Regions from separate parts of the Undibacterium sp. FW305-107 genome, predicted to be linked through region 1. Evidence: predicted binding sites of a transcription regulator. Region 1 holds the regulator's gene; each other region holds the start of a gene.
The links. Region 1 encodes sigma-54, which starts transcription at its own class of promoters, with help from an activator protein. Its sites were predicted from a motif close to TGGCANGNAANCTGCTTT; they were not measured.

Region 1 (10,459 bases):
AGGGAAAAGACCAATATTCACTTCCGGCATCGCCATCTTGGTACGCTCCGTGACGATGCGCAAACGACAGTCTTCACCTGCTTGCGCAATACCCATGCCACCACCCATGACCACGCCATTCATCAGCGCGATATAGGGTTTTGGATAGAAATGAATTAAATGGTTTAAGGCATATTCTTCAGTGAAAAAATCTTCCAGCAAGGCTGAGTCACCTTTGGGTGTGGCTGTACCCACATCATAGAAAAAACGGATATCACCACCAGCACAAAATGCCTTCTCGCTGCTGCTATGGATAAACACCGCACGCACATTCTGATCATCCTGCCAGGCCAGCAAGGTCGTCGTCAGCGCTCTTACCATATCGAGAGACAGCGAGTTCAATGCTTTGGGTCTGTCGAGGGTGATGTAGCCTATATTGTTCTTGACGGAGGTAAGTACAAATTCGCTCATGGTGGTTGACTATGCAGGGTAGGGGATGAAGCTGCTATTTTAACTTTGTCAGGCTTGGTCGTCACGGGGTGTCTATGCTTATGAGGAAATAGCGTAAGGACTGCATGCTCGTTGCTGTTGGGTTTGACTTTGGGTTTGACTTTGGGTTTGATGTTGCTGTTGTTTTTGACGTTAGCAGTTCCCATGTGTCGACGCCGTTTGTGCTGTACAGAAAATGGATTAAGAAGGACCGCTGTTTGAGCGAAGCGAGTTTCGGGCCTTCCCATTTTTTGTACAGCACAAACGGGAACCCCCCCTTCAGGGGGCGACGACGCCTGGGTCGCCTTTCTTTGAATACGTTCTTTGGCGACGCAAAGAAAGTATTTCGGCTGCCGGGCCGAGACCCGGCTTGTATCCACGGAGGGTAAACGTTTTAGTCAAAGTGCCACTTGCAACAAGAGCCACGGCATATAACGAACGCCGCTGGATTCCAGCTAAAAGCACGCTGGAATGACGGTTATTATGTGTACGGATTGTCGCAGAGTAATTCAGCGAATGATGATGTAAATTATCAACATCAAAACCATTCGCCCAACAAAAAGGACGCTTTCTAGCGTCCTTGTTTTGGATGTCCACAACCCTGTTCGGGTAAGGACTGGGGTCTTATGAAGCCGATGCCGGATCAGGTATGTGCTTGATGGCGTCGTGCTGATGGTCTTGCATTTTATCTTTATGCTTGATGACCTGGCGATCCAGTTTGTCTACCAGTGCATCAATGGCCGCATACAGATCATGCGCCAGACTTTCAACGTGGATATCTTTACCGCTGATATGCAAATTAATGTCGGCTTTGTGTCGTTTTTCCTTTTCCCGGAGCTTGTCCACCGTCAGGATGACGGCGATATCAATGACCTGGTCGAAATGCCGCCTGATACGTTCTAGTTTGGTATGTACATATTCACGAATTGCAGGAGTTACTTCGACGTGGTGTCCACTGATGGTGAGATTCATACTGTGCTCCTATAGTGATGTTACTTGCTGTAACGATAAGCTCCTGGCATTTATTTGCCTTGAGCTAAATCATATATAGCAATTCAAACCGTGATTACAAGGACTGCTTACAAAGATTTACGCAAACTCACTGGGGGGATTTTGAGGGCTTCACGGTATTTGGCAACTGTCCGTCGGGCAATTACCATGCCCTGTTCACCCAGCATGTCTGCAATTTTGCTATCAGAGAGTGGGCTTTTCTGGTCTTCTGCTCCTATCAGCTGCTTGATGAGTGCACGTATCGCGGTGGAAGATGCTTCACCCCCTGTTTCCGTCGCGACATGGCTGCCGAAAAAGTACTTCAACTCAAACATGCCATGTGGGGTCAACATGTATTTTTGGGTTGTTACACGTGAGATAGTGCTCTCGTGTAATCCTAGTGTATCAGCAATTTCGCGCAAAACAAGGGGGCGCATGGCAACAGCACCGTGCGTGAAAAAATTGCGTTGCCTTTCGACTATCGCTTGTGCAACGCGCAATATGGTCTCGAAGCGTTGCCGCATATTCTTGATGAGCCAGCGTGCTTCCTGTAGTTGCGCACCCATGCCTGCCTCGCCGCGATTTTGCTTCATGATGTTGGCATACATACTGCTTACCCGCAGCCTGGGCATGACATCCTGATTCAGCATGACTTGCCAGCCGTTACCGGATTTTCTGACGATGACGTCTGGTACAACATAGTCAGATTCATCGGCAGCAAAAGCGATGCCGGGTCTGGGTTTGCACATACGGATGACCGTTTGTGCATCGCGCAAATCTTCGTCATCACAGTCGAGTATTTTCTTGAGTTTTGTGAAATCTCTTTGCGCAAATAAACTCAGTTGCGTTTCAACAATTTGCAACGCCAGCCTGCGCGTGACAAAAGCAATCTTGGGCAAGCGCCTGATTTGCAGTGCCAGGCATTCTGAAGGGCTGCGCGCACCAACACCGGCAGGGTCAAAGCTCTGCAGCATGTTCAGGGCAAAAGCCAGTTCTTCTGGTTCTACGAACAATTCCAGTGGCAAACTGGCATGTATTTCATCCAAGGTTTCAGTCAGGTAACCGTTGCTGTCAAGCGCATCTATCATCAGCTCGACCAGGGCTCGGTCACGCGGCTCGCGCAGGTTCAGGCGCATCTGTTCCAGCAGGTGTTCACGCAGGGTGACATGGGCTGCGCCCAGTTGTGGGCGGCCATCTTCATCATCGCCAGACTTGCTGCCATGCTGCACGTCATCAAAACCCCAGTCTTCTTCACTGGAGGTGGTGCTGTCATTGCTGATGACGGTTTCAGCATCAGCCGCCGCAGGTTCTGCAGACTTGTCGCTGTCGTCTCTTGCTGCGGGTGCTTCCATGCCAGCATCGGCAGAGGTGCTGCTGGTATTGATGGCACCGTCTGCCAGCAGGCGCACGGCGTGATCGAGCGGATCATCGACGCGTTCCAGCATGGGGTTATCGGTCAGCAGCGTCTCCAGCTCCTGATGCAATTCCAAAGTCGATAACTGCAATAATCGTATTGATTGCTGCAATTGCGGCGTCAGGGCCAGATGTTGTGAGGTACGTAGTTGCAGGCTTTGTTTCATGATGATTCCCGTCACATCCGGAAGTGTTCTCCGAGATAAACGCGACGTACAGATTCATTTTGTATGATGTCGTCAGGCTTGCCACTGGCAAGTACCGCACCCTGGTTGATGATATAGGCGTGATCGCAGATGCCCAGGGTCTCGCGCACATTATGGTCGGTGATCAGCACACCGATGCCGCGTTCCTTGAGGAAGCGCACAATGCGTTGAATTTCGATGACGGCAATCGGGTCAACGCCGGCAAAGGGTTCATCCAGCAAGACAAAGCGTGGGTTGGTCGCCAGCGCGCGGGCAATTTCGACACGACGGCGTTCACCACCTGAGAGTGATAGTGCTTGGCTTTCACGTATCTTTTCTATCTGCAAATCTGCCAGCAGGGCATTGAGCCTTTGCTCAATTTTCTTGGCACCGAGATATTTGCCTTCACTGTCTTTTTGCAATTCGAGTACGGCGCGGATATTGTCTTCCACCGTCAGTTTACGGAATACCGAAGCTTCCTGGGGCAGGTAAGACAGACCCAGTACTGCACGCTCATGGATAGGCAGTTGCGAGATATTCACGTCATCAATCGTGATATCCCCGGCGTCGGAAGGCACCAGGCCCACGATCATGTAAAACGAGGTGGTCTTGCCTGCGCCATTCGGCCCCAGCAAACCCACTACCTCGCCACTTTTCAATAGCAGGGAAACATCGCGCACCACCTGGCGCGCGCCATAGCGCTTTTGCAGGCCCTTGACGAGCAAGGTGCTGCTGGACTGTGCTGTCATCTTAATTAGCCTGTTTTTCTGGTTTTGGTTGCAAGATGATTTTCAGGCTGCCAGAGCCATCCACATGCTGGCCACTGGTCGAATTGGTGCCGATGAAAAAGTCATTTTTGCTGTCGTAAGACAGGTATTCGCCTTCCTGTTCCTGGGTGACCCGTTTACCTTCCAGGTAGCGCACCTTGGCCTTGGAAATGAACTTGACGATTTCTGTACTCTGATTGTATTCAGCGCGGTCAGCCTCACCATCCACCCACAGGTCCGGGCCGCCATCACGTTTCTGGCGGAAGGTGACCTTGCGGTTGCTGCCACCGGTGAGGACGACGAACTGGTCACCATTAGGCGCTTCAGTAACCACGGCATTTTCTGCCTTGACGTTGAGTGTGCCACGTACCAAAGAGACACCCTTGGACAATCTGCGCACACTGGTCTTGCCATCACTCTCGCCGTAACCGGCTTCGATGATGGTCTCTTTATTACTGTCGGCTTTTTCTGCATGGGCAGAAACGCAGGCCAGGCTCAGAAAGGCCAGGCCCAATAAGCGGGCGACGCTGAATGGTGTATTGATCATACGCATATTCGCTTTCTTCATTATTTTGTGCTGGCTTTGGGAGCCGGTTCACGCTTCTTGAGTTGAATGTGGACCTTGCTCAGCATCGCCAGGCTTTGAGTAGAATTATTGGCAATCATGCCTGTTGCTGTAGAGCTTAGTTTTCCCGTCGTGACCGAAATGGGTTTATCGGTTTTCACGATATCATCATCCGGCAATAGCAAAAGATAATCTGACTCCACGCGCACGAACTGTGAACTCAGACCCTCAGGTCTTTCCATACTGACATTGTCATGCAGATGGACTTCGTCATGTTCGCGCCTGGGTGTGACCAGTGATGATTTTTGTGACACTACAGCCAGGTCAGCACGCAGATGCAGGGGCGGCCTGTCCTGGTCAAAACTATTGATCTGCGGGTGCTTGATTTCTATATTGTCGGTACGTGGCAAATGCACGAGGCTGTCGCCGGTGATGTGGTAATTGGCCTTGCCATTATTTGACAGACGGATGAAATTGAATTTCTCCACATAGTAATCAGGTGCTGATCTGGCCGAACTGCGGTTTTGCTCATCATCGGCATGACGGCGTATGACTTCCATGACCCAGATGGTGCCCATGGTGATCACGCCCAGCAGGATCACGGCCAGCCAGATGCGGAAGCGGTCTATGGTCATTTGGGGTTTCATGTCAGATATGCTTGTAAAGCCTGTTCATATTTACCCTGGGCGCGCAGGATGAAGTCGCAGACTTCGCGCGCTGCACCCTGGCCGCCATTGGCCTTGGTGATGTATGGCACGCGCTGTTGTACTTCGGCATGGGCATTCGGTACGCTGGCTGCAAAGCCGACCCTGGTCAGTATCGGCAAATCAATCACGTCGTCACCGATAAAGCCGCATTCTTGTGCGGGAATATCCAGCCTCTCCAGCAGTCCCAGGAATGCACTCTTCTTGTCATGGACGCCCTGGCTGACGTGGCTGATGCCAAGATCAGCAGCACGCTTGCTGACGATGGCCGATTGTCTTGCGCTGATGATGGCCGTGATGATGCCTGCCTGTTGCAAGAGTTTGATACCTTGCCCGTCCAGCACATTAAAGCACTTCATCATTTCACCTTCGGGGCCAAAATACAGGCTGCCGTCGGTCAGAATACCGTCCACATCAAAGATCATGAGTCTGATCTTACTGGCCGCTGTTATGGCCTTTTCTGTTGCTATTTCTATGTCCATCAAATCACCTTGGCCCTGGTCAGGTCATGTATATGCAAGGCACCCACCAGCTTGCCGCTGTCGTCAGCGACCAGCAACTGGTTGATGCGGTAAGTTTCCATGACTTCGACAGCTTCTACCGCCAATTGTTCAGGACGTATGCGACGCGGCGCATGATTCATGACATCGGCTATGCGCAACTGGGTAAAGTCACGCGTGCCGTCCATCAGGCGACGCAAGTCGCCATCGGTGAAAATGCCCAGTACATGCTGGTGCTCATCCACCACGGCAGTCATCGCCATGCCTTTTTTGGTAATTTCGAGCAGTGCAGTTTTCAGGCTGGTTTCCGGGCCGACTTGCGGTATGGCTTCTTCAACACGCATGACATCCCTGACATGGGTCAGCAAACGGCGGCCCAGCGAGCCACCGGGGTGGGAGCGGGCAAAGTCTTCTTCACGAAAGCCGCGTGCATCCAGTACCGCCACAGCCAGGGCATCACCCAGCGCTAGCGTCACCGTAGTGCTGGCGGTTGGTGCCAGATTGAGCGGGCAGGCTTCTTTGTCCACGTGCAGGTTCAAATGTATATCTGCCAGCTTACCCAGACTGGATTCCGGGTTGCCCGTCATGGCGATCAGCTTGACACCCAGGCGCTTGATGATGGGCAGGATGGACATCAGTTCAGATGCTTCGCCAGAATAAGAGATGGCGATAAATACATCCTGCGGTGTCACCATGCCCAGGTCGCCATGCGCAGCCTCAGCCGGATGGACAAAAAACGATGGGGTGCCGGTAGACGCAAAGGTCGCCGCAATCTTGCGCGCAATATGACCAGACTTGCCTATGCCAGAAACCACGACCCGACCGTGGCATGCCAACAACATGCTGACAGCCTGGGAAAAGCCGGCAGCATCGCCATTACCCAGGCGTTTTTGCAGGGCAAGCAGGGCGTCAGCCTCGATTTGCAGGGTTTCACAAGCCAGTTTCAGGGCGCGCTGTGCTGCGACAGCTGCGTCTGTCGTGGGTACTTGTTTAAAAGTTAAAGGTGCATTCAGTTCATTCATGCCGGAAGTATAAACGAAATCCTCAAAGCAAAAACTTTGCCAGTTGTAACGTAATGAATAATGTTTGCCCAAAAGCAGGATAGCAGGGCGATAAATCGGCAATAATAGGCGGCATGACAGGACTGGACACCACACTTTTATTGCTGGCTGCTGCCGTATTGGGCGTGGTCGCATTCCGTATGCTGCAACTGCCGCCCATGCTGGGTTATCTGGTGGTTGGTATTTTCATAGGCCCGCACGGTTTCGGCATGGCAGAAGAAAGCGCCGTTACCCACGAACTTGCCGAGTTTGGCGTGGTTTTCCTGATGTTTTCCATAGGACTGGAATTTTCCCTGTCCAAGCTCATGGCCATGCGCAAGGCGGTATTTGGCCTGGGGATGGCACAGGTACTGGTCACCATACTGACCAGTATGGTATTTGGCTGGGTAGCCAGCCGCTGGCTGCCCAGCCTGTTCCAGATCAGTTGGGAAGCCTCATTTGCCCTGGGCGGCGCATTGGCCATGTCATCAACGGCGATTGTGTCCAAAATGCTCACGGAAAGGCTGGAGCTGGAAAGTTTGCATGGCCGGCAAATCATCAGCGTGCTGCTGTTTCAGGATCTGGCCGTGGTACCACTGCTGATCCTGGTGCCAGCACTGGCATCTAAGTCCCCTGACCTGGGTAAAACCCTGGCACTGGCGAGTGGCAAGGCCATCGTCGTCCTGGTGTTGCTGCTGGTGGTAGGGCAAAAACTCATGCGTGCCTGGTTCCATATCGTGGTCAAGCGGCGTTCGCAAGAGCTGTTCATGCTCAATCTCTTGTTTATTACCCTGGGTGCGGCCTGGCTGACTGAGAAAGCCGGTTTATCGATGGCGCTGGGTGCCTTTGTCGCTGGCATGCTGATATCTGAAACTGAATACCGCCATCAGGTGGAAGAAGATATCAAACCCTTCCGTGATGTTCTGCTGGGCTTGTTCTTTATTACTGTGGGCATGCTACTCAATGTGCGGCTGGTCTATGAGCAATTCTGGCTGGTGTTATTGTTGCTGACCGGGCCGGTCTTGTTGAAACTGGTACTGATTGCCGCATTGGCCAGGGCTTTTGGCAACTCCACCAGCGTCGCCCTGCGTACCGGCCTTGGTTTGGCGCAGGCTGGCGAATTTGGTTTCGTTTTGCTGAATCAGGCAGGTGGCTTGCAACTGGTAGATCCCATGCTGGTGCAATTGATTCTGGCATCGATGGTGATTTCCATGCTGATCTCACCCTTCATCCTGGCCAAGTCCGACGCCATCGTCATGAAATTCTCTGCCAATGAATGGATGATGCAGTCGCTGGCACTGACCCAGATCGCTGCCCGCACCATGACCACCAGGAAGCATGTGATCATCGCCGGTTTTGGCCGTAGCGGCCAGAGTCTGGCGCGTATCCTGGCGGAAGAAAATATTGATTACCACGCCCTTGATCTTGACCCTGACCGTGTCCGCGAAGCGCAGACTGCCGGTGCCAATGTCTCGTATGGCGATGCGGCCCGGCGCGAGAGTCTGCTGGCTGCCGGTGTCAACCGCGCCTCGGCACTGGTGGTGACCTACACCAGCACCGCATCCGCCCTCAAGGTTTTACATTTCGTTAATGAAATGAACCCCAGCCTGCCTGTCATTGTGCGCAGCCATGATGATGTAGACCTGGATAAACTCAGGAGCGCCGGTGCTACTGAAGTGGTGCCGGAGCTCATGGAAGGCAGCCTGATGCTGGCCTCTCATGCCCTGGTCATGCTGGGTGTGCCTTTGCGGCGCGTGGTGCACAGGGTACAGGCAGCACGTGAGGCGCGTTATGAATCCCTGCGAGGCTTCTTCCATGGTGCCAGTGATGCTGCCGACAGCCCAGAGAGCATGCAGATACGCTTGCACACCGTAGTGCTGACCGAACGCGCCAATGCACTGGGTTTGCATTTGGCAGACTTGAAGCTGGAAGAATTTGAAGTCGATATCCATGCAGTACGGCGTGGTAAAGTCAGGCTTGACCATCTGGATGACATCGTTTTACAGAATGGCGACGTGGTCGTTGTCAGAGGAACTTCCGAAGCAGTCGCTAGAGCAGAGCAGCGGCTGTTAAAATAGCTGGTTATTTTAAAATTTGAAGGACATGCTTGATGTTAAATCCATCAGAGTACATTAAAGAACATATACGCACGGTGGAAAACTGGCCACAAGCGGGCGTGATGTTTCGCGACATTACCCCCTTGTTGCAAAATCCTAAAGTATTCCGTGTACTGATCGATATGTTCGTGCACCGCTACATGGATGAAAAGCTCGACGTCGTGGCTGGCCTGGATGCACGTGGCTTCATCATCGGTTCTGTCCTGGCATATGAACTGAACCTGGGTTTCGTGCCTATCCGCAAGAAGGGCAAACTGCCTTTCCATACTGTGTCTGAGCAATATGAGCTCGAATACGGCAGCGCGACGGTAGAGCTGCATTCTGACGCCTGCAAAAAAGGCGACCGCGTGGTGTTGATCGACGACCTGATCGCCACTGGCGGCACCATGATGGCAGGCAAGAAATTGCTGGAACGTCTGGGCGCAACCGTAGTAGAGGGCGCCGTCATCGTTGACTTGCCTGAACTGGGTGGCTCAAAAATTATCCGTGACAGTGGCTTGCCGTTGTTCACTGTCTGTAATTTTGATGGCCATTAATTAATGTAGCAAGAAGTATAATAAGCAATATAATCAATAGGTTAAGCGCTGTCGCCCACATGAGCATGTTTCAATGAGTTCGTTTCATATTGCTGCCGTTGACCCAGCCTTGCCCGAGGCTGAGGTTATGCTGGATGAGTTGTCTGCCAGCCTGGCAGCTATCACGGGTGACAGTGGCCGTTCTTCTTTTGACATGCAAGATGTTCGTGTACCCGGCGCTTTGTTTGTGCTGGCACACAATGCCGATGGCAAGGCAGTGGGTTGTGGCGCTTTTCGCCCCATGGGTGAAGGGATGGCAGAAGTCAAACGCATGTATGCGCAGGTATCAGGTGTAGGTCTTGCCGTATTGACGCATCTTGAAGCTGCCGCCAAAGAATATGGTTATCTGAGGCTGCGTCTGGAAACCCGTCTGGTCAACCAGCGCGCTGTTGCCTTTTATGAAAAACATGGCTATTACCGCATTCCCAATTTTGGCAAATATGTGGGCAAGGCAGAGGCCGTTTGCTTTGAAAAACAACTGAATCTGCCCGAAATCCAGCCATGACAGCGATTTTGCTGATTTCTTTGACAATGCAAGAAATCAGCAAAAATGCCTGAGCTGCGCTATACTTGAAATCTTCCAAGGAGCGTTGCGACGAAAACTACAAGTTTTTGCCAGGCTTGGGATATCCATAACCGCGCTCACGTTACTTTTTTCATTAGAAAGGAGGGCGTGATGAACGCCGTCGTAGCAAACACATCCAATACTGCTTCCCAAGATTTTTTCGTTGCTGACCTGAGTCTGGCTGACTGGGGCCGCAAAGAAATCCGCATTGCTGAAACAGAAATGCCAGGCCTGATGGCTATCCGTGAAGAATTCGCGGCTACCCAGCCTCTGAAGGGTGCGCGTATCACCGGTTCCCTGCACATGACTATCCAGACTGCCGTGCTGATCGAAACACTGCTGGCCCTGGGGGCAGAAGTGCGCTGGGCATCTTGCAATATCTACTCCACACAAGATCACGCAGCCGCAGCGATTGCTGCTGGCGGCACACCAGTGTTCGCTTTCAAAGGCGAAAACCTGGATGAATACTGGGATTTCACCCACCGCATTTTCGAATGGAAAGACGGCGGCTATTCCAACATGATCCTTGACGATGGTGGCGATGCGACATTGTTGCTGCATCTGGGTACA
Region 2 (10,459 bases), 130 kb from region 1:
GAATGCATTGTTCCGTCAACCAGAAATCGTGGCTTACCGCGATCTGGATGAGGAAGATCCGGCTGAAATCGAAGCGTCCAAATTTGACCTGGCTTACATCTCCCTCGACGGCAATATCGGTTGCCTGGTCAACGGTGCTGGTCTGGCGATGGCAACGATGGATACCATCAAACTGTTCGGCGGCGAACCAGCCAACTTCCTCGACGTAGGTGGTGGCGCGACGGCAGAAAAAGTGACAGAAGCCTTCAAGATCATGTTGAAAAACCCAGGCCTGAAAGCCATCCTGGTCAACATTTTCGGCGGCATCATGCGTTGTGACGTGATCGCTGAAGGCGTGATCACTGCATCCAAGGCAGTTTCCCTGCAAGTACCACTGGTTGTGCGTATGAAGGGTACTAACGAAGACATCGGCAAGAAGATGCTGGCTGACTCTGGCCTGCCTATCATCGCGGCTGACACGATGGAAGAAGCAGCACAGAAGGTTGTTGCAGCTGCTGCAGCTCAAGCTTAATAATCGCAAGGAACAGATATGTCCATCCTGATCAATAAAGACACTAAAGTCATCACCCAAGGTATCACTGGCAAAACTGGCCAGTTCCATACTCGCATGTGCCGCGATTACGCAAACGGTAAAAACTGTTTCGTCGCTGGCGTGAACCCGAAAAAAGCTGGCGAAGATTTCGAAGGCATCCCGATTTTTGCTAACGTGACAGAAGCTAAAGCTGCTACTGGCGCGACAGTTTCCGTTATCTATGTTCCACCAGCAGGCGCAGCCGCTGCCATCTGGGAAGCCGTAGAAGCTGACCTGGACCTGGCAATTTGCATCACTGAAGGCATCCCTGTCCGTGACATGATGATGTTGAAAGACCGCATGGCTAAAGCCGGCAGCAAAACAAAATTGCTCGGCCCTAACTGCCCAGGTCTGATTACACCAGACGAAATCAAGATCGGTATCATGCCAGGCCATATCCACCGTAAAGGTCGTATCGGCGTGGTGTCCCGTTCCGGTACTCTGACTTATGAAGCAGTGGGTCAACTGACTGCGCTGGGTCTGGGTCAGTCTTCTGCTGTTGGTATTGGTGGCGACCCTATCAATGGTCTGAAACACATCGACATCATGAAGATGTTCAATGATGATCCAGATACTGATGCTGTCATCATGATCGGTGAAATCGGTGGCCCTGATGAAGCGAATGCTTCTTACTGGGTACGCGACAACATGAAGAAGCCGGTTGTTGGCTTCATCGCCGGTGTGACTGCGCCTCCGGGCAAGCGCATGGGCCATGCAGGCGCGCTGATCTCTGGTGGTGCTGATACGGCACAAGCCAAGCTCGACATCATGGAAGAATGCGGCATCAAGGCCACTAAAAACCCGTCAGAAATGGCGCGTTTGTTGAAAGCCATGCTGTAAGTTAAGCGCTGTAAAGCTGCTTAGCAAGAAAAAGAGTCGCAAATTTTGCGACTCTTTTTTATTTATGCCTGGGTTTCTTGTGGATATCCGTGCAAATAGATTTCCTTAATGTTAAGCTTAAACATACGTAGCCATTGGCTATTAAATTGTGTATGTTTGGCTTAACTGATTATTTAGCTTATTGTGTAAATAATTTGTGAAGGGCCAGGTCAGAGAACAAATTTAAAAAATATAGGTAGAGACAGAAGAAGAGGATTTACGCAAAATTATCAGGCAACTCCCAAGCGGCAGTATTTTTAAAATACGGTCGCGCAGTCGCATAGTCGCACCAAAGGCGGGTTTGCAAAGTAAGACTGGTTGTTTTGCTTAAGCTCTCATTAAGATAATCCGAATATAAGATAACTTCAAAATCTTATCTAATTAATATAAATTTATTCACTCCAGGATTTATCCCAGCGTTTATTGATGCCATACCAGCGCGTATTAACATTTGCTGCCCTATCTGATACGGGCTTAGTCAGGTCGCACAACGAAGATGCCATCATCGTTTGTGCCGACTATGGCTGTGCGGTCCTGGCTGATGGCATGGGGGGATATAACGCGGGCGAAGTCGCCAGCGCCATGACCGCCCAAATCATCGCTGAATATTTATGTAGCAAGATGGATGCCATCTGGTTTCCATCCATGGGGCCAAGGCCATTGGCGATGGCGCGCTGGATCACCGAGTCGGTCGAGCTGGCTAATCGCAACGTCTTGTATACGGCGCAAACCAATCCAGAATGCGCAGGCATGGGTACCACGGTGGTGGTGGCATGTTGTTTGCAAGATAAGCTCCTGCTGGCGCACGTCGGGGATTCCCGTGCTTATCGCTATCGCTCAGGCGTATTGACACGCCTGACGCAGGATCATTCCGTGCTGCAGGAGCAAATTAATGCCGGACTGGTTACTGAAGAAGAAGCACGTTATTCTTCTATTAAGAATCTGATTACCAGGGCGGTCGGTACACTGGCTGAGGTGCACACGGAGTTGCATACGCACCATACTGAAGAAGAAGATTTGTATCTGATGTGCTCAGATGGATTGACCGATATGCTTGGGCATGATGAAATCCAATCCTTGATCAGACAGTACGAGTCTGACCTTGACCGTTGTGCCGAAGCGCTGATCGATGGTGCCAAGGACAGGGGGGGGCTGGATAATATTTCAGTTGTCCTGTTCCGCCTGGTCAACGAAGAAAACAAGTCCTGGCTGCAAAGAACATTTACCCGGTAGGTCGGGGGTTATGAATTGATGAGAGATTTATGGCGAAAATTATCGTCACCTTTAATGGTTTGGTTCAGCAAGAAATCACTATCAGTAAATCACGCCTCACGGTAGGTCGGCGCCCTAGTAATGATATTGTCATCGATCACCTGACGGTCAGCGGTCAGCATGCCGCGATAGATACCTCTTCCAATGGTTCTTTTGTACTTGATCTTGGTAGCACTAACGGCACCATGGTGAATGCACAGCCTGTCAAAAAACACCTGTTGCAGCATGATGATGTCATCGACATCGGTAAATACAAACTGCGGTTTCAGGTAGAAGAGTCAGGCAAGCAGACTTTTGTACCTGAGCCAGGCCAGGTGCAACCGGCTTCTGTCGATAAGCCCAGGGCCAAGATCAAGGTCATGACCGGCCCTAATTCAGGTAAGGAACTCAACCTGATCAAGGCTGTTACAACAATAGGCAGCCCTGGCACCCAGGTTATTGCTATTACCCAGCAGGGCAAGGACTATGTCATCGCCCAGGTAGAAGGCAGTGCATCGGCCACAGTCAATACCCAGTCCATCAAGGACAAACCACACACCCTCAAGCATGCAGACATGATAGAGCTGGCAGGGACAAAAATGGCCGTGATTTTCTATTAATCAGATGCTATATCCCTGATCCCTGCCAGCGTTTATGCGGCAGGGATAGCTCAAGTCTCACGACCTGATTTTCCGCGCTACTATTTTCTGAGCAGTAATTATTGTCAGCCCTGTCCAAGTGCATTTGCGTGCACACGTGTGCAACGTAGTTCTGGCGCCAAGAAATATTCTTTTCAAATTTGTATCAAGTCTTGAAACAATTTTTTACATGACTGACAGACTTGTCAGTCGTCTTTGTGATCTGACACAAACATTGACAAATATTAGCATGGATAAAATGTCAACTATTGACGCATTTCGTCACTTCTTGTCCGATGATTCATGAAACTTACGATTTCCGCATAAGAAAATGCGTAGTTGCCCAGTAAACAAAAACTGGCACGGTGATTGCTACATGTGAAGCGTAGTTCCTGATTTCAACTTTTTCCTGGAGTTCATAATGAAAGCTATCCCTAAACAGCTGCAACGCGGCTTTACACTGATCGAATTGATGATTGTTGTTGCAATTATCGGTATCTTGGCTGCGATCGCAATCCCTCAGTATTCTGATTACACATCCCGTACTCGTGCTGCTGGCGCGATTGCAGAGTTGGACAGCTTGAAATCTGCCATGTCTATCTGCTTCCAAAACGAAGGTGCATGGACTAACTGTACAACAATGGGCTCTAATGCTATCCCTACTGTAGTTACTTCCAAGTTCCTGACAACAGCTGCTCCTGCTATCACTGCTGGTACTGGCGTTATCACTCAAGCTGCAACTGGCGCTACAACCAGTGCTGGCGTAGCCCTGGGTGCAGTATTGACACCATCTACATTGTCTGGTCAGGCAAATATGCTGTGGACAACATCCAGCACAATCTGCGATCCAGTTCGTGGTCTGAAAAGCGGTCAAGGCGGTTGCCCATAATCACATCAGTGATTTCAAAAAAGCCCGGTTTGCCGGGCTTTTTTGTTTATGAATGGATGTGAAATTATATTTAAATGGTCGTGCTGCTTACATCGATCGAATTGAGACGACCACTAGCTTGTAACGCTAAGGCCTCTTTTCAGTATGCCAACGATATAGCCGTTCATTAAGGTAATGCCTTCAATGTCTGGTGGAATTTTCTATCCAGCCATTTCCCATAGGGTAATAAAATTGAGAGATGGCAGTAGTTTTCTCTGCGAGCAGGGAAAGTGATGTGTCAGGCGCTCAAAGTTGGTTGAATTTTGTAGGTCAACAAGATGCCGATTGCATCAAAAAAATGATGCTCTTGATTGGCAGTATCGCCGACTGTTGACCACTTCTGAAATAAAGAATGCCGTTCAGCAGTTATTTTTGTTTTTGTTAAATCACTACTGGCATAGATCTTGCATTTTTTTTGCTTTAGGATCCCATGTTATTTTTTTATAGGAGTTGTTCATGAAAGCTATGCCCCAAAAGTTGCAACGCGGCTTCACATTGATCGAATTGATGATTGTTGTTGCAATTATCGGTATCTTGGCTGCGATCGCTATTCCCCAGTATTCTGATTACACATCCCGTACGCGTGCGGCTGGTGCGATTGCAGAGCTGGACAGCCTGAAATCTGCAATGGCTATTTGCTTCCAAACCACAGGTACATGGACTGGCTGCACAACAATGGGCTCTAATGCTATCCCTACTGTAGTTACTTCCAAATTCCTGACAACAGCTGCTCCTGTTATCACTGCTGGTACTGGCGTTATCACTCAAGCTGCAACGGGTGCTACAACCAGTGCTGGCGTAGCCCTGGGTGCCATACTGACACCATCTACATTGTCCGGTCAGGCAAATATGCTGTGGACAACATCCAGCACAATTTGCGATCCAGTTCGCGGTCTGAAAAGTGGTCAAGGCGGTTGCCCATAATCACATCAGTGATTTTTAAAAAAGCCCGGAGCGAAGTGACCTCCGGGCTTTTTTTATGAATGGATGTGAAATTATATTTAAATAGTCGCACTGCTTACACTGATCGAATTGAGACGACCATTAGCTTGTAACGCTAAGGTCTCTTTTCAGTATGCCAACGATATTGGCGTTAATTAAGTAATGCCTTCAATGCCTGGTAGAATTTTTTACCAGGCCATTTTTCATAGCGCAACGAGTTTGAGTTACTGCGAAGTCACCGTAGCAACGATGGCAGTTTTCCTCTGTGAGCAAGGGACAAGTGCTGCGCCCAGCGTTCTAAGCTGGTTGATTCTTGCATTTCAATAAAAAAGTGATTAGCATTATCAAACAGATGTCGCTAATTAGCAGCATCGCCAGCTGTTTACCAATCCTGAACTGAAGAAACCATTCAGCAATTTTATTTTTGCTGTTATTTCAAGTCATTGCTGGCATAAATTCTGCATATTTTTTCGTTGTAGTACCTCATGTTAATTTTTTTTTAGGAGTTTCTCATGAAAACTATACCTCAAAAGTTGCAACGCGGCTTTACACTGATCGAATTGATGATTGTTGTTGCAATTATCGGTATCTTGGCTGCGATCGCTATTCCTCAGTATTCTGATTACACATCCCGTACGCGTGCAGCTGGCGCGATTGCAGAGCTGGACAGCCTGAAATCTGCCATGTCTATCTGCTTCCAAAACGAAGGTGCATGGACTAACTGTACAACAATGGGCTCTAATGCTATCCCTACTGTAGTTACTTCCAAGTTCCTGACAACAGCTGCTCCTGCTATCACTGCTGGTACTGGCGTTATCACTCAAGCTGCAACGGGTGCTACAACCAGTGCTGGTGTAGCTCTGGGTGCCGTACTGACACCATCTACATTGTCTGGTCAGGCAAATATGCTGTGGACAACATCAGGCACAATCTGCGATCCAGTTCGCGGCTTGAAAAGCGGTCAAGGCGGTTGCCCATAATCACATCAGTGATTCTTAAAAAAGCCCGGGTTCAGTTCAAACTGACCCGGGCTTTTTTTAATATAATTTTGCTTCTTTTGCATTGAGAATTCAAGTTGCCCACTAGATATGTTGTCAGGGTATGATAAGCAAATGATCAAAGACAAAGAAGCAATATGAGATCCCAATTGAAAAAACTGGAAAAAGGATTCACCCTCATCGAGTTGATGATCGTTGTGGCTATTATTGGTATTCTGGCCTCGATTGCCTTGCCTCAGTACAGCGACTATACATCCCGTACCAGGGCAGCAGGCGCGATTGCCGAATTGCATAGCTTGAAGACAGCAATGTCACTCTGTTTTCAAACTGACGGGACGTGGACAGGTTGTACAAGCATGGGGAGCAATGGAATACCCACTGTTGTTACATCCAAATTTCTGACAGGGGCAGCTCCGGCTATCGCGGGTACGGGCGCTATTACTCAAGCGACTACGGGTGCGACAACCAGTGCAGGCACCGCTTTGTCTGTAACACTGACGCCGTCGACTTTGTCTGGTCAGGCGAATATGTTGTGGACTGCTTCTGGCACTATCTGTGATCCCGTCCGTGGCTTGAAAGCAGGCCAGGGCGGATGCTGATCAGTCTCTCATTTCACGGATAAGAGTGAACGCAAGAGTTCTGTGCTGAACCGTTTGCTATATGCGTTTATGGATACAGCGAAGAATTTGGCTCGAGGTTTTCGACACATCCGTATTGATTGAGGCAGGAAAATTCTGGTTTTAGTATCGCGATGAAGTTTTTGGTGTAGTCGTTCAGCAAAATAGCCTTAAATGGTCTTGTGCCAGGAAAATCCATGAGCTGCTTATCACACAATTATTCTTGTTTGACAGCTGCCTTGAACTACCTCAGTGTTCGTAAATGAAAAAACTCCAAAAGCTATTCATTAACCTTTGGAGTTCAATTTGTTTTTTTAATTTCAGGTAGTCTCGGCAGTGACCATGCATGAACTAATTACTGAAGAATTGGCCTGATACTGGCAAATTTCTGAATTAAAAAACAGAGCTAATCATATACATGCAAGCATGGTTTGCAATTACTCAAGAGATTTGAGAGTCTATTTCTCAAGGTCAGTATTTGTCTTTTTTAGTTTTGGTAGGCGTGACTGACTGCTGACAAGTAAGGTAAGTGACTTTTCAACCCATCACACTCAATGTGTTGAGCCAGTATGCCGAATAGTAGAACTCATTTCATAAATAGGATGAGTGCGAACAAGACGATTTGGGATGCAGTGCAAGGCATGAGGTGTGTACCCTGTGAAGCTAAGGCTGGTGCCTTGGCGAGGGAGGGGGTGACACACTACGCGCTGCAATGCGCCCAAATCGTCAGTTCACTAAGGGTTTGCCTCATAACGCGTACTGGTCTGCAGGTTTTGATAATTCGACTCGTGATCAATAGCACCGCTATTGACTGCCTCGTCCCCTTGCAGGGCGCATGTGCGCTTGCAAGCGCACATCGTACGCAGGCGTGCAGCATGCCGCACGAAACCCCTGCTTTACCTTTGCCAGCACATGTTATGAGGCAAACGCATCTCACCCTATTTATGAAATGAGTTCTAATGACAATAATCAGCAAGCACCTTGACCAGGCTTCATGCCACGGACAGGATCGCAAATGGTACCTGTATTGGCCCAGATCAGATTAGCTTGATTCGGCAATGTTGACGGTGTCAAAATAACACTCAAAGGTACGCCTGCGCTGGTTGTCGCACCTGTCGCAGCCTGAGTAATCACGCCAGTAGCCGAAATAGCGGGAGGTGCACCAGGCAAAAACTTGGATGTAACTACGGTCGGGATGGAATTACTACCCATGGCTGTGCAATTGGTCCAGGCACTCTCATTCTGGAAGCAAATGGACATTTCTTTTTTCAGACTATTGAGTTCTGATATGGCACCTGCAGCTCTTGTGCGTGATACATAGTCTGAATATTGAGGTATGGCAATCGCAGCCAGAATACCTATGATAGCAACGACGATCATTAACTCTATGAGCGTGAAGCCGCGCTGCAGTTTGACAAAATTGTGTTGCATTTTTCTCTCCTTTACAACCAGGAACAGTGTGGTTAAGGGTATTCAGCAAATTCTGTGCCAAACCACACGAGTTTTATTATTGCTATGCTAGGAGTAGTGAAGGGCAGGCGCAACTTTTTGACGCTTTTTTGCAGATAGGATTTACAATTCTTCACCTTGTTGCACCCAAGGAAAAACAATGTTAAGGGTAAGTAATGCTGAATTGGTTAAAGAAGCAATTTTCATCAACGAGTAATACGGCTCCTGCGAAAGATGCCTCTGGAAAGCTTGCCAACGCCAGTGATGTGCATGAGGACGCAGTTCCCAGTCTTTCTGATTTGGCTGAGCGTAGCTACCGTGATGGAAAGCTTAGTGATGCCGCTCGCTATTACCAGCAGGTCCTGGAAGAACAGCCAGATGATGCAAACTTGAATAACAAGCTGGGTGATGTTTTCTATGATCAGCAAGACTATGGCAAAGCTGAAATTCACTATCGACGCGCCTTGCAGATACAAACAGATTTCCCTGAGGCAGAGCTCAATCTTGGCCTGACGCTAGATGTAATCGGGCAGTTTGACGGGGCGCTGGTATGCTATGAACATGTAATAAAGTTGCAGCCAGCAAACCATCTTGCCTATTTCAATCTAGCCGTTACGCTGACCTCATTGGGCAAGCCTGACGAGGCACGTTCTGCTTATCAAAAAGTGCTTGAGCTCAAGCCGGGTTTCAGTCATGCGCATTTCAATCTGGGGACATTGCTGCAACAACATGATTTGTGGGAGGAGGCAATAGAGCAATATCAGCTCACCATTGCAGCCAACCCACAGCATTTCGCTGCGTATTGTAATCTGGGCGTGATTTATCAGGCAAAAGGGCAATTCGCCCAGGCAAAGGAGCAATACCAGCAGGCCCTGCGCATCCACCCTCAACATGCAGAAACGCACCATAATCTTGGACTGGTGGCTCGTCATCTTTTGCAAACTGATCTGGCAATTACCCATTTTCGTCAAGCCCTGAACTTACGTCCGGATTTTGCTGACGCAATGATCAGTCTGGGGGATGCTTATAAGCTACAAAACCGGCTGGGTGAAGCTGAAGCAAGCTATCGTCAAGCCATTGCCACGCAGCCGCAATTGCCTGGAGCGTATTGCAATCTGGGTATCATTTTGCACGAGCGCAAGCAGTATCTGGAAGCCATTGCCATCTATCAGCAAGGCATCGCCAATGATGCGCATTCTGTCTTGTTGTACAACAATCTTGGCAACACCTATAGCATGATCAATCGTTTCTCTGATGCAGAGGCATGCTATGACAAAGCCTTGCAGATAGGCAGTGACGTAACAGAAACCTATACCAATCTGGCCGGTTTGTTCGCCGGACAAGGCAAACTGGAAGAGGCCGAGAACAGTTACCGGCAGGCAGTCAAGCTTGACCCCGGCTATGCCCAGGCGTATAGCAATCTGCTGTTCATGCTTAATTATGATCCTGACCGTAGCGCAGAAGCAATTTTTGCTGCTTACCAAGATTATGAAAAACTCTATGCAAATCGTTATCGAAGTGAGTGGTTGCTCTTCGGCAATGACAAAAATCGTCAGCGACGACTAAAAATTGGCTATGTATCGCCAGATTTTAGCCGCCATCCGGTTCAATATTTCCTTGAACCATTAATGTGTCATCATGACAAGACTTTGTTTGAAGTGTATGCCTACGCCCAGCTCAGTGTGGCTGATGGTGTCACCGAGCGCTATAAAAGCTATGCTGACCATTGGATAGAAACCGGTGGCCTGACAGATGCTGCACTTGCCGGGCGCATACGTAATGACGGGATTGATATCCTGGTCGACCTGGCTGGTCATACTGCCAATAACCGCCTGTCGGTATTTGCACGGCGACCCGCCCCGGTGCAGGTTTCCTGGCTCGGTTACGGCTATACCACCGGCTTGACAGCAATTGATTACATGCTGACCGATGATGTCAGTGCCCCTGCCGGCAGCGAAACCCTGTTTGCCGAACAACCCTGGCGATTGCGGGCACCTTCCTACGCTTACAGGCCAGCACCAGGCATGGGTGAGGTAAGTCTTTTGCCGGCACTGAGGAATGGTCATATCAGGATAGGCACATTGACCAGGTCCATACGCATCAATCACCGGACCATCAGGGTCTGGTCAGAAATACTGAAGCGCTTAAAAAATGCAGTGCTGGTGGTCGACAGCGCAAATTATCAG
Region 3 (10,459 bases), on a different contig from region 1:
CCCTGTGCGGTGTCACGCAAATGAAGTCTGTCGTTGTTGCGCGTTACCTGGGCAACTCCAGCGAAGTTGCCCGCTTTTGGATGCAATTGGTGTGGCAGCATTTACGCCCTGTCGTGATTGGGTGTGATGCCAAAATTCCGCGCATCTGGAACACTTGATTCGTAGCCAGCATTACGCTTGATGCAACCCAGACCTGCCAGACTGGAGCGAACTGCCACATCCAGCGGTGTGCGTGGCTCTTCACCCAAAAAGTCTACCAAAGCCTGGTTCGACATTTTGACTTCCGTACGCCACAGGTAGCGCATCTCCAGCATTTCCTTGAAGGTTTGCTGGAAAGGTGCCAGCAGAGCGAACACCGGCCATGGGAACCAGCTTGCCTTCAATGTCGGCTGGGCAGTGACGCGGCCAATTGCGGCGACCATTTGCTTGCCGTCATGATCCCAGTGGCCTTCCATATGGAAGCGGGCGAAATTACCGAGTTCTTTTTCACGCTCCAGCAAACGCACCATGGTTTCCGCCACGTCAGGCAAGTATGCCCATTGATGACCAACGCCAGCACTGCCAGGGTAGCGCACTACACTCACAGGCTTGCCTGGTGTTACCAGACCTTGTGAAAACCAGTTGTTGGCAGCTTTGGGGCCAAAGAAATCACCAGCCCTGACGATGAGGGATTTGATACCCTTGCTGGCAGCCAGACGCAGGCGGTGTTCCAGCTCTACCCGGATTTTCCCTTTCTTGGTGATGGGGAACTGTGACGCGTTTTCTGCAATCAGCGGGAAGGCATCGGGGCCGTAGTTATAAACAGTGCCTGGCAGCAGTATGCGTGCACCACTGGCCTGGGCTGCTGCGATGGTGTTATCTATCATAGGCAGCACCAGTTTTTCCCAGTCGCGGTATCCAGGTGGGTTGACTGCGTGGACGATGACAGATTTTCCGGCTGCAGCTTGCACCACATCGTCTTGCACCATGACATCACCTTTCATCCAGATATGCGCTGCCGTTTTATCTTTCACTTGATCAGGGTTGCGGTGCAGGGTAGTGACCTGCCAGCCGCGCTGCATCAGCAAGCGCGCCACTTCACCACCTACGCCACCAGTTGCACCCAATACGAGGGCTTGCTTGTTGGCTTGCATATTAGTCTGTGTATTGTTTTGTACTTGCTGATTCATGTTGATTCTCCTTTAATGGGGTAGTTGATGTAGCCATTGTGTATCTTTGCCAAGCTATATACAATTCTCTAAAACTGCATAGGTGATATACATTTCTGTATGGATGACAAAAATATCCACTGGGACTACTACCGTACCGCCCTGGCGGTGCTGGAAGAAGGCTCGTTATCAGGCGCTGCCCGTGCCCTGGGTTTGACGCAGCCTACAGTAGGGCGGCATATCGAGGCATTGGAGCAGGCCTTGGGCACGAGTTTGTTTGTGCGCAATCAATCTGGTCTGTCACCGACCATTGCAGCGCTGGCAATGAAACCTTATGCAGAAAGCTTGCGGGCAACTGAAAGTGCCTTGCTGCGCAGCGTGTCAGCAGAAGCAAATGAGGTAAGAGGCACCGTGCGTGTTACCGCATCAGAAGTCATGGGGGTAGAGATATTGCCAGGCATGCTGGCAGGTTTGCGGCAAGGCTATCCTGAACTGAGCATAGAATTACAAATATCCAACCATACCCAGGATTTGCTCAAACGTGATGCAGACATTGCCATACGCAATACCGAGCCCTTGCAGGATGCATTGATTGCGCGTCGTACCGGGATAATCAGTCTCGGCTTTTTTGCTCATGCAGATTATCTGACTCGCCACGGTATGCCCGCTGACATGGACGCGTTGAAAGACCACAGCCTGATAGGCTTTGACCGGGAATTCCCCTATATCAGGGCTTTGCAAAAACGCTATCCGCAGATACAGCGCGCGGCCTTTGCCTTGCGTGCGGATAGTGATCTGGTGCAGTTTTCTGCCATACGCAAAGGCTATGGCATAGGCATTTGCCAGCTTGGCTTGGCCCAGCAGCATACTCATCTGCAACGCGTGCTGGCAGATGAATTTCAAATTGACTTTCCAGTATGGGTAGTCATGCACGAAGATTTACGGTCCAGCCAGCGCTACCGGGTTACCTTTGATCATCTGGTCAAGGAGCTACAGGCATTGCTGCAAAAGGCGTAATCTACTAGGCCTTGACAAGTAAATGTGGGTGCTGGGCAGATAATTCCTGCCATGCATCAAAGCCGCCCGCAAAAGGCCTGACATCTTTAAAACCCAACTGTCTCAGCGTATGGGCAGCGTGTACAGCACCTGCATCGCCAGGGCAGGCGCATATGGTGATGATCATTTCATGCAGTGGCCATTGTTGGGCAGCATTGCCAACCTGCTTGACCTCGCTGACCATGGCATGGGGTATGGTGCCAGTTTCTGCAATCAACGCCGGGCTGCGCAAATCGATGATATGGGGCAGGGTACTGGTTTTCAATGTATCCGACATTTCGGTTGCGCTGAAGTGAGGAATGGACGCGAGCTTTTCAAAGCGTTTCTTTTGCCAGAATTTCCAGGCCAGCCAGCTCAATACCAGGCCAATGAAGATGGCCGCGATACGTATGCCCTGTGCCGACAAAAATACCAGGCCAGCTTCAATTTGCGCCTGCAAGGCAAAACCGGCCAACAGAGCCAAGCCCGCCCATAAAGCGGCACCTGCAGCAGAAGCCAGCATGAATGATGTACGCGGCATACCCAAAGCACCGGCTACCGGCGGTGCCACGGTAGAAAAGCCGGGGATGAATTTGCCTACCACCAGCGACCAAACACCCCAGCGATGAAACCTTGCTTCTGTCTGATTCACACAAGAACCAGGGTTGATTGACATCTTGCATAAAAACTTCAGCACGCTGTAGCCAAATTTCTTGCCAGCCTGATACCAGATCAGGTCGGCAATCAGCGAAGCGCCTACTGCTGCCATCAACAAAACCAGCAATTGCCCGGACTGTGTGGCCTGGCTGGCATTGAACATCATGGTCGGTACTGCTGGCACAGGCAAGCCCAGTTGCTGCAACAGGACGTTGACAAACACCATCAAACTATCGTTTTGGCGAAAAAAATCTGTCAGCCAGCCTTGTTGCATATGCAATTCCATTAATAATCATGCAGTGAACAGGCACAGAGCGGGAAATGTAAAATCCGTCTATGTTTATGCCTGAGTGAACCCCTATTGTAGGGCATTGCGAGGCTTTGCATATCATACGTATGATGCCTGTTGCAAACTGAGCAGCCGCTTTCCAACTGTATCCGAGGTTCCCAGATCAGGCGGCCAGTCCATGTGCTGATGATCCGGCCCTGGTAAGCAATTCTGCATATCTGGCTGGGTCTACATTCGAGCCGCAAACAATTACAGCCACACGTTTACCTGCAAGTCTTTGACGCAATGGGCCAAACAAGCCTGCTGTGGCAACCGCGGCAGCAGGTTCAGCCACCAGCTTGACGTCGTGATACAAGTCCGACATGGCTGTACAGATTTCATCGTCACTGACCCTGACAATCTCGTCCACAAAGCGCTGGCATACCCTGAAACTATATTCCATTGCATAAGGCGCGCACAGGCTGTCGGCTATGCTGTCGACTTCCTTTAACTTCTCTGGCTGACCAGACTGGAAACTGCGGTACATGGCATCTGCGCCATAGGGTTCAACTCCATAGACGGCACAATGCGGTGCCAGTTGTTTGACGGCAGAAGCAATGCCGCCACATAAACCGCCACCACCGATAGGCACGATCACGGCATCCAGTTGCACTACTTGCTGCATCAGTTCCAGCCCCACCGTCGCTGTACCCAGTGCAGTCAACGGGCCGTCATAAGGATGGATCATGGTGCGCTGTTCTTCTTCAACGATATGCTGACCCAGTGCGAATGCCTTATGCATGTCCGCTTCCAGTATCACTTCAGCACCATCTTGTCGGCAAGCCTTGATACGGGTAGGGCTCGCGTGACGTGGCAACACCACTTTGCAAGAGACGCCCGCCAGTTTGGCCGCATAGGCAACCGCCATCGCATGATTGCCTGCACTGACAGCGACCACGCCACGCTCACGCGCATCTGCATCCAGCGCAGATATGCAATTCAAAGCCCCGCGCAGTTTGAACGTGCCGGTTTTTTGGAACAATTCCAGCTTGAGCCAGACTTCAGTATCAGGCTCCAGCTTGTCCAGAGCAGACCCGGTTTGCCAGTGCCAGACAGGGGTATGCAAAACTTGCTGCGATAATCTGGCAGCAGTCTTGCGGATATCTGCCAGTGAGGGATAAGGAAAATCTGCATTTAATAAGGTGGATGACCAGGACGTAGGGGCGTGCAAAAGCCTGTCTGTGGCGACATGGGACATAAAAACTCCAGAATAAAATCAGCAAAAAAAAATCAGAGAGAGTGTGAGCGCAATAGTGATAGCAATAGCGCTCAGGACATCAGAATAGGATGAGCTGAAGGGCCGCCAGGCACCGGCATACGCCGTAGCTTAACGACCCGGAATAATTCGAATAATGGAAATGTCGCAGATGGAAACAGCAGGCAGCGCAATCGCGTGCACGACAGCAGATGCGGCATTAGTTGCGCATAAGTTCGTGCTCAGCAGGGGATGAGTAATTGCGTGCATGGAAAAACTATAACCAATCCCGGGAATATTGGCAAGTAACTTTAAAAAAGAGCGGCAGGGCAGGTCGGGAATCCTGGCCCTGTCCGCTCACAAGCCTTGCAAAAAAACGGCCCGGCTGGTCAGAGGGATCAGGGTTTCTTTTCTTCGCGTCTTTCCACGATGATTTTTGGTGCAGCAGGTATTTCTTTCACTGCATACCCTTCAGGGACGGCAAATAAATTCGCCGCCGGTTCAGTGCGTTTCAAATTATTCAGCTTGTAATTCCATTCACCTGTACGTGGGTCCGTCTGTTTTGCATAGACGGTCATTTGCAGTTCTGGTGAATACCAGCTTTCTGAAGTGACGGTAATCGGATTTTTATTGCCGACTTCACCAGCAGGGATTTGGTAGGAGCGCATTTTTCCTTCTGCGCGTACCCCATCAATATCACGGCTACCCAAGTCTTTGGTATTGCCTTTGGCTGTCCAGCGATTGTCTACGAATGCCATCGACATGGGACTCAGGGCCATGAGGCTGGTGAAATTGCCTGACGTAGAACTCAGACTGGTATGCAGTGCGGGCATGTCGCTGGCGTTGCCAGCACGGATGACTCTGACCTGAACTTCTTCGCGCACATCTTTGTTGCCTTCTGCCTTGTCGCCGCTGGTTTTGCGTTCTATACGCTTGACGATGACTTCGTCACCATTGCGCTGGGTTTCTACGCTGACTGTTTTGCCTTCCTGTTTCAGCTTGTCCAGCTTTTCTTTGGCGGCATCAAGCTTCTCTCTGGCACTCGCCATTTTTTCATCCAGGTCTTTACCCATATGCATTTTTGTTGCTGTCTTTTTTTCTGGCATGAGTATGTAGCGCAGGTTTTCAACCGGATCAACGATGACGATGTGCTGAACATTGCCCTTGCTATCGCGCATCTCCTGACGGGTGCGGCCAGCTGCATCCCTGTAGTTCAGGCTGGTGGTTTTGTTGCTGATCTGGTTGCCATCGGCCAGGGTCTGGGTTTTCTCGGTGACAATTTCTGCGCTGTATGGCGCATTTTTTATTGACCGGATACTGTGCATGCCTTGCATGCTAACAAATGCCTGACTCATGGCGTCAGACACGATTTTGTTGATGTTTTTTGAGTCGGGTATGTCTGCCAGTGCCAGCATTGGTGGCATAGGTGACATTGAGGGCATCGGTGGCATGGGCGGCAGCGGTGGTACTGCAGGCACTTGTATGATTTCCACGTGGCGACGCACAGGTTTTTCTTCGGCTGGGTTTGCAGTGTCACCGTCTGTATTATTGGCATGTGCCATTGCCCAGGCAGAGCTTAACAATATGAAGAGTGGCAGTTTGGTTTTCATGATGCGTCCTTTTCTGTGTGTCATTTTTGTCTTTCTATGCTGCTTTGTTATTGAGTAGCTTATTGCTTATTTCAGGAGTCGCATGGCTAATGGCTCACCATCGGCAGCGACCAGCATTTGTGCCTGCACCATGTCACCGGCTATTTCCGGAGATACTGGCATGCCCAGGCTGGCGAGCCAGGCAGCCGGGACTTCTGCTTCCAGCATGCTTGGCGTTTCGTTATTGAGGCGCTCCAGCGGTACCAGGGCGACGAAAGGAGGAAGCTCTGTAGTTGAAACAGTGGTACTGTCCGGCGTCAATTGATGCTGCGATACTGGAAACACGACCGTCAGCATGACCAGACCAAGGCTGCCACCCAGTGTCAACAAACCTGCCAGCCACGGGCGCAGGCGTTTGCTGCGTGCCTGCTTTTTATCCTTGGCCTGTTGTTTGGCAAAAGCTTGCAATAAAGTCTGCTCTATAGCCATTGGCGTATTCAGCTCCTGCAAATCTTTGCGCAAAAGGCTGAACTGCTGATCCAGCAAGGCATCTCCATTGCTGGCGTCCTGTGGGGTATTCATAAGGTCTTTCATCTTTGTGTTCCGGTTTTTGTCGCTGCGTCGGGTCGCCAGCCCAGTCTTTCGCTGTATTGCAGTATCGCTGCCCGCGCCCGTGACAGGCGAGAGCGAACTGTTCCTATATCTATGTCGCAAATCACGGCTATCTCTGCGTACGACAGTTCCTGCAATTCATACAAAATAATCACGTCACGATAATGAGGGCGCAGTACCGAGACTGCCTGCCGCACATGTTCAGTCATTTGCTGATGGAAGATGACATCCGCCGGTTCTGTCGTTTCACTCATCAAGACTTCTTCTCCATCTTCTTCGCTATAACCTGGTAATGGCTGGCGGCGGCGTTCTGCCTGGTCCTGTTTCAGCAATAAATTCCTTGCTACACCAAACAGAAAATTCTGCAAACTGCCCAGGCCCGCGTCATAACGGTAAGACTTGCTCAGCAATCCCATGAAAACATCCTGCACCACGTCCGCTGCCAGTGCACTCTGACCGCAACGCATCAGGGCATAGCGGTAGATAGGTCCCTGGTGGCGCTGGTACAGACGTTGAAATGCAGCAACATCACCGTCGCGCATTTGTGTCAGCAAGCTGGAATCTGTCTCTTGGTTATCCACGTTTATTTGTTGGCTGTTTTAAGGTATTACTCCCAGGGGCATCAAAAGTTCCAAATATTTTCGCGCTATCTGCATTTATATGAAATGCACTAACTTGGTGAGGTCTTGCCTTTGTTTGGTGCGCATTCCGGTAATCCAGGTTATTTGCCCTTGGTTCGAAACTTGCTGTGTTGCTTTTTATAATGTTTTTAGAGGGCTGGCCTGTCACCTTAGTGGACTTGCTTGTTATTTTGTAAATGGCGATAAATAATAAGTTTGGTGATAGTGCAGACAATAAGCGAAAGAAGATATGGATCTGACACCTAGAGAAAAAGATAAGTTGCTGATTTTTACCGCTGCCTTGCTGGCAGAAAGACGCAAGGCGCGCGGCCTGAAGCTGAATTACCCGGAAGCAGTCGCCCTGATCACCGCCGCCATCATGGAAGGTGCACGCGATGGCAGGACGGTGGCTGAACTGATGTCGGAAGGTGCGCAAATACTCAGCCGTGCCGATGTCATGGAAGGTGTGCCGGAAATGATTCCTGATATCCAGGTCGAAGCGACTTTTCCGGACGGCAGCAAGCTGGTTACCGTTCACAACCCCATTCCTTAGGAGAAAACCATGATACCAGGCGAAATCCTGATAGAGGATGGGGACATAGAACTGAATGTGGGTCGTGCAGTCGTCAGCATTCCTGTGGCCAATAGCGGTGACAGGCCGATACAGGTGGGCTCACATTTTCATTTTTTTGAAACCAATCCGTCCCTGCAATTTGACCGTCAACAGGCCTACGGCATGCGCCTTAATATTGCTGCTGGCACGGCTATACGTTTTGAACCGGGGCAGCAGCGTAGCGTAGAACTGGTGGCCCTGGCGGGTGATAGGAAAGTCTATGGTTTCAGCGGTAAAGTCATGGGGGCGCTATGAAAATTTCACGTCATGCCTATGCTGAAATGTTCGGGCCAACTACGGGTGACCGCATCCGTCTGGCAGATACCAATCTATTCATAGAAATCGAGAAAGACTTTGCCATCTATGGTGAAGAGGTGAAATTTGGTGGTGGCAAGGTGATACGCGATGGCATGGGCCAGTCGCAAAGGCCGCATGCAGAAGTCATGGATACGGTCATCACCAATGCGGTCATTATTGATCACTGGGGTATCGTCAAAGCAGACATTGGCATTAAAAATGGTTTGATTGCCTGCATAGGCAAGGCTGGCAATCCTGACATACAGTCCGGCGTTGACATGGCAATTGGCGGCGCGACCGAGATCATTGCCGGTGAGGGCAAGATCGTGACCGCTGGTGGCATCGATTCGCATATCCACTTCATTTGTCCGCAGCAGATTGAAGAAGCATTGATGAGCGGCGTTACCACCATGCTGGGTGGCGGCACCGGCCCGGCAACCGGGACGGCGGCAACCACCTGTACTCCTGGCCCCTGGCATTTGCATTCCATGCTGATGGCGGCAGATGCTTTTCCCATGAACCTGGGTTTTATGGGCAAGGGCAATGTCAGCCTGCCTTTACCGCTGGAAGAGCAGATCAGAGCAGGTGCCATAGGCTTGAAGCTGCATGAAGACTGGGGCACGACACCACAAGCCATCGATAATTGCCTGACCGTGGCAGACAATATGGATGTGCAGGTAGCCATCCATAGCGATACTCTGAATGAAGGTGGCTTCCTGGAGCACACCCTGGCGGCATTCAAGGACAGGACTATCCACACCTTCCACACCGAAGGTGCGGGTGGTGGTCATGCGCCGGATATTATTGCGGCGGTGGGTGAAGCGAACGTACTTCCATCTTCTACCAATCCTACCCGGCCTTATACCGTCAATACCCTGGATGAGCATCTCGACATGCTCATGGTCTGCCACCATCTTGACCCAGCAATTGCCGAAGACATTGCCTTTGCCGAATCACGCATACGGCGCGAAACCATAGCGGCTGAAGATATCCTGCATGATATTGGCGCCATCTCGATGATGTCTTCCGATTCTCAGGCCATGGGCCGTGTCGGCGAAGTCATCATGCGTACCTGGCAAACGGCAGACAAGATGAAGCAACAGCGTGGCTCGCTGGCAGAAGACAATGCACGTCACGATAACTTTCGCGTCAAACGCTATATTGCCAAATACACGATCAATCCGGCGCTGACCCATGGCATTGCCCATGCAGTAGGCTCGCTGGAAGTCGGCAAGATTGCTGACATCGTCTTGTGGAAGCCTGCTTTCTTTGGTGTTAAACCATCAATGATCATCAAGGGCGGCATGATCGCCGCAGCCCAGATGGGTGATCCGAATGCCTCGATACCGACACCACAGCCTGTGCATTACCGCATGATGTTTGGTGCCTTTGGTGGCGGGCTGAAAAAGTCGTTTACCTTTGTCTCTCAGGCAGGGCTGGATGCCGGTCTTGCAGAACAACTGAAGCTGAACAAGACCCTGATCGCTGTCAAGAATACGCGCCATGTTCGTAAGAAGGACATGATACACAATAGCCTGACGCCGAAAATGGAAGTCGATTCCGAAACTTATGAAGTCCGTGCCGATGGTGAACTGCTGGTATGTGAACCGGCAAAAATCCTGCCCATGGCCCAACGTTATTTCTTATTTTAAACAATGCTGACATTACAAACAAAGATAGAGACTGCCGACAGCATCGCCGGGCAACTGATTTTGCCGTATGAGTTACGTGAAAAAAGCCGTTTGCGCGCTACTCTGGCTAGTGGTGAAGATGTGGCCGTGTTCACCGTGCGCGGCACAGTCATGCGCCATGGTGACCTGATGCTGGGCAATGATGGTCGCGTAATTGAAGTCATTGCCGCTGCTGAGCCAACCTACAAAGTGGAATGTGATACCGCCTTTAACTTATTGCGCTGTGCCTTCCACCTTGGCAACCGGCATACCCAGGCGCAGGTCGGTGACGGTTTTTTGCGCATACGCAAAGACCCGGTGCTGAAGGAAATGCTGCAAGGGCTGGGCGCAGTCGTCACTGAAGAGCAGGCCAGTTTCGAGCCGGAATCAGGTGCTTATGGTGGTGGCCATCATCATGGCGGGGATGACGGGCATCCGCATAATCCACTGGCACCTATACCTTTGCGCCAGCGCATACACCGTCCTTCAGACAACAAGGCTTGAGCATGCAATCTGCGGCCTTACTCCATCTCCTGCAACTGGCCAGCCCGTCTTTGCCTATCGGCGCCTATAGCTATTCGCAAGGGATGGAAGCAGGGATAGAAAAAGGCTTGGTGCGCAATGAAGCCACAGCCAGGGAATGGATCATCAATTGCCTGCATGAGGTGGTGGCCCGTTTTGAGGCGCCGGTACTG

Region 2: a site for sigma-54 is predicted at 4,661-4,678, ahead of AC3WQT_RS17655 (pilin). Genes of this name have one in related genera too.
Region 3: a site for sigma-54 is predicted at 7,297-7,314, ahead of AC3WQT_RS13700 (urease subunit gamma). Genes of this name have one in related genera too.

Annotation. Positions count from the first base shown of each region.
Region 1 is NZ_JBYTAV010000007.1:219,258-229,716, forward strand. It holds gene AC3WQT_RS17055 (enoyl-CoA hydratase/isomerase family protein) at 1-450, opposite strand, end outside; gene hpf (ribosome hibernation-promoting factor, HPF/YfiA family) at 1,093-1,440, opposite strand; gene AC3WQT_RS17065 (RNA polymerase factor sigma-54) at 1,548-3,038, opposite strand; gene lptB (LPS export ABC transporter ATP-binding protein) at 3,050-3,805, opposite strand; gene lptA (lipopolysaccharide transport periplasmic protein LptA) at 3,807-4,391, opposite strand; gene lptC (LPS export ABC transporter periplasmic protein LptC) at 4,391-5,035, opposite strand; gene AC3WQT_RS17085 (KdsC family phosphatase) at 5,032-5,574, opposite strand; gene AC3WQT_RS17090 (KpsF/GutQ family sugar-phosphate isomerase) at 5,574-6,614, opposite strand; gene AC3WQT_RS17095 (monovalent cation:proton antiporter family protein) at 6,728-8,710, shown strand; gene AC3WQT_RS17100 (adenine phosphoribosyltransferase) at 8,743-9,285, shown strand; gene AC3WQT_RS17105 (GNAT family N-acetyltransferase) at 9,359-9,829, shown strand; S-adenosyl-L-homocysteine riboswitch at 9,901-9,975, shown strand; gene ahcY (adenosylhomocysteinase) at 10,001-10,459, shown strand, end outside.
Region 2 is NZ_JBYTAV010000007.1:348,159-358,617, forward strand. It holds gene sucC (ADP-forming succinate--CoA ligase subunit beta) at 1-511, shown strand, start outside; gene sucD (succinate--CoA ligase subunit alpha) at 530-1,411, shown strand; gene AC3WQT_RS17640 (Stp1/IreP family PP2C-type Ser/Thr phosphatase) at 1,877-2,683, shown strand; gene AC3WQT_RS17645 (FHA domain-containing protein) at 2,713-3,321, shown strand; gene AC3WQT_RS17650 (pilin) at 3,761-4,228, shown strand; gene AC3WQT_RS17655 (pilin) at 4,724-5,191, shown strand; gene AC3WQT_RS17660 (pilin) at 5,722-6,189, shown strand; gene AC3WQT_RS17665 (pilin) at 6,345-6,806, shown strand; gene AC3WQT_RS17670 (pilin) at 7,794-8,255, opposite strand; gene AC3WQT_RS17675 (tetratricopeptide repeat protein) at 8,450-10,459, shown strand, end outside.
Region 3 is NZ_JBYTAV010000005.1:429,100-439,558, reverse strand. It holds gene AC3WQT_RS13740 (urease accessory protein UreD) at 1-158, shown strand, start outside; gene AC3WQT_RS13735 (NAD(P)H-binding protein) at 102-1,169, opposite strand; gene AC3WQT_RS13730 (LysR family transcriptional regulator) at 1,269-2,165, shown strand; gene AC3WQT_RS13725 (VTT domain-containing protein) at 2,170-3,114, opposite strand; gene AC3WQT_RS13720 (threonine ammonia-lyase) at 3,293-4,366, opposite strand; gene AC3WQT_RS13715 (hypothetical protein) at 4,762-5,973, opposite strand; gene AC3WQT_RS13710 (hypothetical protein) at 6,040-6,534, opposite strand; gene AC3WQT_RS13705 (RNA polymerase sigma factor) at 6,543-7,145, opposite strand; gene AC3WQT_RS13700 (urease subunit gamma) at 7,435-7,737, shown strand; gene AC3WQT_RS13695 (urease subunit beta) at 7,747-8,052, shown strand; gene ureC (urease subunit alpha) at 8,049-9,746, shown strand; gene ureE (urease accessory protein UreE) at 9,750-10,268, shown strand; gene AC3WQT_RS13680 (urease accessory protein UreF) at 10,271-10,459, shown strand, end outside.